2 regions of the Virgibacillus sp. JSM 102003 genome follow, and region 2 is predicted to be linked to the other one. Evidence: a T-box and tRNA genes for the amino acid it is inferred to sense, from the RefSeq annotation. Region 2 holds a T-box; the other holds one or more tRNA genes.
The links. A T-box is a leader RNA that pairs with one kind of tRNA and senses whether it is charged. The one in region 2 lies ahead of thrS (threonine--tRNA ligase), so its partner is inferred to be a tRNA-Thr.
Positions count from the first base shown of each region.

Region 1: it encodes a tRNA-Thr, which carries the amino acid that the T-box ahead of thrS (threonine--tRNA ligase) is inferred to sense. The anticodon was not compared.

Region 1 covers NZ_JBHFQH010000028.1:11,782-14,654, reverse strand. Annotated here, with positions in the region: gene ACE1TG_RS19530 (helix-turn-helix domain-containing protein) at 1-39, shown strand, start outside; gene ACE1TG_RS19525 (hypothetical protein) at 116-286, shown strand; gene ACE1TG_RS19520 (YwaF family protein) at 314-1,042, opposite strand; tRNA gene ACE1TG_RS19515 (tRNA-Glu) at 1,362-1,436, shown strand; tRNA gene ACE1TG_RS19510 (tRNA-Val) at 1,477-1,552, shown strand; tRNA gene ACE1TG_RS19505 (tRNA-Thr) at 1,718-1,793, shown strand; tRNA gene ACE1TG_RS19500 (tRNA-Tyr) at 1,833-1,917, shown strand; tRNA gene ACE1TG_RS19495 (tRNA-Gln) at 1,935-2,005, shown strand; tRNA gene ACE1TG_RS19490 (tRNA-Lys) at 2,050-2,122, shown strand; gene ACE1TG_RS19485 (hydroxymethylglutaryl-CoA reductase, degradative) at 2,326-2,873, shown strand, end outside.
Region 2 covers NZ_JBHFQH010000001.1:347,946-350,818, forward strand. Annotated here, with positions in the region: gene thrS (threonine--tRNA ligase) at 1-1,701, opposite strand, end outside; T-box leader at 1,838-2,059, opposite strand; gene ytxC (putative sporulation protein YtxC) at 2,125-2,873, opposite strand, start outside.

The DNA of each region.
Region 1 (2,873 bases), on a different contig from region 2:
GCGAGATCAAATAATGAATGGTTAAAAACGTTTGAATAGACGTTATGCATATTGACTTTTTTAAGGTATCTTTATCGATAAGGTTTTTAATATAAATAGACAGGTGGTTTTTTAAATGGGGAGTGGACTATCGTTGCTTATAATATTAGCAATTGTAGTAACTATAGCTGAAGTGTTTGTGGCTTACTTTTTGATCAAGAAACATAATATGAAAATCTGGCAATCTTTGTATACCTCATTACCGGTCATTGTAATTGTTTGGGTAGTAGCTATTATGTATTCCTAACTATAAATCAACACGCAACTAGGATAGTTAGTTGCGTGTTGATTTTTCACGCTTAAGTAATTTATAAATCTGTAGCTGAACAAAGAAGGCAATAAATGCTAACACACAAAGGTTAATATAATACCAAATACCACTTCCAAGCATATCAAGTGGTGTGCTGGCTGTAGGTGTATGGGAAAGATACAGGTAATTGGAATTCAAAAATGGGTTAATAAAGAAACCAATTATAATAGCATACAGTAATAGGTATCCATAGACTTCAAGTAGTGATTTAAAATTAATCTTTAAGGAACTGGTTGCTACAAGAAAAATACTTGTCCATGATATGGCAGTATGATGGACAAAAAACTTCCAAAAGCGATAGTGCGGAAAGTCATACGGCAACTCTGGAGTAACTAATGCCAGGAAAGCTGGGATAAGACCAATAAAAAAAGTGACTTGTATAAGCTTCCTGTTGTGAGTAACTAACGCAATTGCTCCTGTTATACCTGCAACTCCGCAAAGATGTAATGGTGTGTGTTCCTGTAAGCTCCATATTCCAGTTAATGCTGTCCATGTTTGATAGGATACTTCTGAAAAAATTAACAGAATAAATAAGAACCAACGAATTGTATTGTATAAATATGTATTAGATAAGATCTTTTTAAGAAATATTATAAATAGCATTATTCCTAATAAATATATAAGCAGCATAACAATGTGACTAATGCCAAATGTAATAAATGGCTCGCCACCCAAACTTAACCAGTTCCCCATATAATCCCCCCATATTGTTTAGAAAACTTGGCTTATCGCCAAGGCTTAATATAGATAAGCCTTCGTTGCACTTATGCAGTGAGAAAGGATTTATACTTTCTCAACTGCTAAAATCATGGCCTAATTCCCATTATATTGGTATCAAAAGTATTTGAAAATAAAGAATTCCTTTTTCCCCTTTACAAAGATGCTTAATCTGTATATAATAAAATTCGTCAGTTTATGACAATCCTTTTTGGAAATCAGAAATAATAAATGTTTTCTTACTGCATAAGTGCATCTAAAATGTGTAATAACTTTATTACATAAACCATTGTAAGGCCCGTTGGTCAAGTGGTTAAGACACCGCTCTTTCACGGCGGTAACACGGGTTCGAATCCCGTACGGGTCACCATTTTATTCTTTTAATAGTCAGCACCCCAAGATATTACATAGGAGGATTAGCTCAGCTGGGAGAGCACCTGCCTTACAAGCAGGGGGTCGCAGGTTCGAGCCCTGCATCCTCCACCATTTATATGCCGGTCTAGCTCAATTGGCAGAGCAAGCCGTTAGCTTCACCGAGTAATCTACCATGTGCAGGTTTGCGAGGAGTGCGGCATCGCCGAAAAGACATGCAACACGACGAGCACACAAACTGAAAAGCACATCAAGACAATTAACACTATCTAAATATATGCCGGTCTAGCTCAATTGGCAGAGCAACTGACTTGTAATCAGTAGGTTGGGGGTTCAATTCCTCTGGCCGGCACCATTTTTTTATGTATAATTTATAGAAATGTAGTTAAAATATGGAGGGGTAGCGAAGTGGCTAAACGCGGCGGACTGTAAATCCGCTCCCTCAGGGTTCGGGAGTTCGAATCTCTCCCCCTCCACCATAATATACTTAATTAATTGGGCTATAGCCAAGCGGTAAGGCATCGGGTTTTGATCCCGTGATCCTAGGTTCGAATCCTGGTAGCCCAGCCTTTTTTTATTTTATGAGGTATTTCGGGAAACATTCCTTATATGAGCCATTAGCTCAGCTGGCAGAGCATCTGACTTTTAATCAGAGGGTCGGAGGTTCGAATCCTCCATGGCTCATCAATTTATATGAAAAAACACTAGCGTAAATACATAACACATATTATAATAGCAGATAAACAAGGTCGTTATGATTACCAACAACCTTGTTTATTTGCATTTTGTACTGTTTTTTTACATAATAGATACAGTAATTTAATCATTAATAAAAAAATGAACAATTTGACATATATAAATTATGCTAGTTAAAAGGATGAGATGGTATGAAAACTTCTAGATTCCCTGGTTTTTACAATATGACTGTTGAGGAACGCAGACAGTTGTTGACTACGATGGACACGTTCACTGATGAAGAAAAAGATTATTTGTTTTCAAACGAACCTCTTCCAACTGACACGGCGGATAAAATGATAGAAAACGTAGTCGGGACTTTTCCGCTTCCATTAGGATTAGGATTGAATTTTTTAATTAATGGGAAAGAATATGTAATACCAATGGCAATTGAAGAACCATCTGTTGTTGCTTCAGCAAGCTACATTGCAAAAACTGTCAGAAATGCTGGCGGGTTTACTACAGAGGCGACAGATCGCGTTATGATTGGTCAAATTCAAGTGGTAGGCTGTCCGGATTTTAAAGCAGCGAAAGAGGCTGTTTTAAAGGAAAAAGATGCATTGATTGCTGATGCTAATGCCGCATACCCCAGTTTAGTAGCTAGGGGGGGTGGTGCAGAAGATCTAGAAGTTAGAGTATTAAATGAAGAGTCAGACTCAAAATATGGTCAAATGCTTATTCTTCACGTTTATATAAATAC
Region 2 (2,873 bases):
TTCCACTTTTTTTGCGTAATCCATGTGGACTTGAGGTGACACCGGAATAACTTTCACTTGTACTGGTGCCAGCCAAGTTGGAAACGCTCCTTTATATTCTTCTATGAGGAAAGCAACAAATCTTTCCATTGTTGATACAACACCACGGTGTATAACCACTGGTCGATGTTCATTACCATCCTCACCTATATACGTCAAATCGAATCGTTCAGGCAACTGATAATCAAGCTGAACAGTGGACAGCGTTTCGTCTTTACCTAAAGCCGTTTTCACTTGGACATCAAGCTTCGGACCATAGAATGCAGCTTCGCCTTCAGCTTCTACATAATCAACCTTCATTTCTTCCATGGTTTCTTTAAGCATAGCCTGTGCTTTCTCCCACATTTCATCATTATCAATGTACTTTTCCTTATCTTCTGGATCACGATAAGAAAGGCGGAAATAATAATCGTTGATTCCAAAATCCTCATATACTTTTTGCACTAGTTCAACAACACGAATAAATTCTGCTTTTAACTGATCTGGACGGGCAAAGATATGTGCATCGTTAAGTGTCATAGCACGAACACGCTGTAGCCCTGCCAAAGCACCAGACATTTCATGACGATGCATTGTACCCAGTTCAGCAATTCTGACTGGCAGATTACGGTAGCTGTATAATTGGTTTTTATAAACCATCATATGATGCGGACAGTTCATTGGACGAAGTACTAAATCTTCATTATCCATTTCCATTGTTGGAAACATGTCATCCTGATAGTGATCCCAGTGTCCACTTGTTTTATATAAATCAACACTTCCAAGCACAGGAGTATACACGTGGTCATAGCCTAAACGCTCTTCTAAGTCTACAATATAGCGCTCAATGGTACGGCGGATTGTTGCTCCTTTTGGCAGCCATAATGGCAGCCCCTGTCCAACTTTTTGTGAGACCGTAAAGATTTCCAATTCTTTTCCAAGTTTACGATGGTCACGTTCTTTTCTTTCTTTGAGAATGCGTAAATGTTCATCAAGCTGTCCTTGCTTTTGGAAAGCTGTTCCATAAATGCGCTGCAGCTGCTGGTTATCGCTGTCACCACGCCAATATGCTCCAGAGATATTCAACAGTTTGAATGCTTTGATCTTACTTGTTGAAGGAACATGAATTCCGCGGCATAAATCAAAAAATTCCCCCTGCTTATATATTGTAACTTGTTCATCCTCTGGAATAGCATCAATCAACTCAAGCTTAAGGTCGTCGCCAATTTCCTTAAACATACGCTTTGCTTCATTCCGTGAAACCTCGACTCGTTCTATCTCCAGGTTTTCCTCAATAATTCGATTCATTTCCTTTTCAATCTTGGGAAGATCCTCAGGTGTTAACGTATGTTCCATATCCATATCATAATAAAATCCTTCTTCAATTACAGGACCTACCCCGAAATTGACATTATCATATAACCTTGTAACAGCTTGGGCCAATAAATGTGCTGTTGAGTGGCGCATAATGTCAATTCCATCGTCACTCTTGTATGTAACGATCTCGATTGCACCACCTTGTTGGAGTTGACGCCTTAAATCATATAATTCTCCATCCAGTTTAATCGCCAGTGCTTGTTTTTTTAGTCCCGACGAAATAGAACTCGCAATCTGTTCGCCAGTTGTACCTATGGGAAATTGTTTGTTTGCTCCATCTGGGAAAGTTATCGTTATTTCAGCCATTAGTAACACTCCTTGTATGTATTCTATTTGAATATTTTCTAATATGGCTTTGCTCTCTTAGCTACACAGTTCGATACTAACAACAAACAACTAGAAAACAGCCAAAATTAAAAACACCCATCCCTCTGCATTTAAGCAAAGGGACGAGCGTTGGTAACATCGTGGTTCCACCCTATTTCCCGCAGTCGTTTGCGGCTCATAAATCTTTAACGCAGACTCTACGCTGCTATTTACTTCTGTTCAATAGCAGAGTTTAAAGGTGGTAATCATTTGCATGGCTATGGAAGTTTTCAGCCAACGACTTCCTTCTCTTATCTATCCAAAAACCAAATGATTTTGTCCTTATCATTACTTTTAAATTCGTTAAAATTATATATAAATCGTATTATAGCTTCTGTTGACAATAAAATCAAGCTTTAATAATTATTTTTTTAAATAATATGGGAATGGAAAGCTGCTGACAGGCTGAAATTCAACCCTTTCCTGAAAGACGTTGATTACAGTTAATGTTTTTGGTTCAGAAGGATGGTCACCATAAATTTTTATTTTTTCTGGTGCCATCGCAATTAATGGCGCTAAATTCAACTCGTCAGCATCCAATCCTACAATATAGAGTGGCTCTTTTTGCATGAGCATTCTCAGTTCAAGCTTCGTAAATCGCTTCCCACTCGGTTTATAAAAAGAAAATTGCTCTCCTTGCAGTATATGGATGGTATTGTAAGACGGCTCCCTTTTAACAACGTATTCCCGGAGCATATCAACAAACGCCTGATGTTCCTCCTCTCGTTTAAATTCATCAATTGCCAGCCCGACAAAATTAATAAGCTGGTCTTTAAATACCTTCAATTGAAACTTTACAATTGAATCATAATGAACTGTTTCAGTGTTCTTAATGTTAGCTATAAATAATGACTCCAGCAATTGACTTGGATCCTTATTCTTCCTAACATTAGCACTATCAGCATCATCACCGGAGAATATCCAGTGGGTTATATCCAATATGCGCTCTATTTCATCCGTGCTTGTATAATAATAACAGTCTTTAATTATCCCGTTTATCATGTTTGTCAACCGATGTGTCACAAATACTTCAACCATTGATTTTGCTATGGATTCCATTGATTCATTACCAGGTGCCTGATAATCAAGTATTAAATGATTCCCCCATTCTT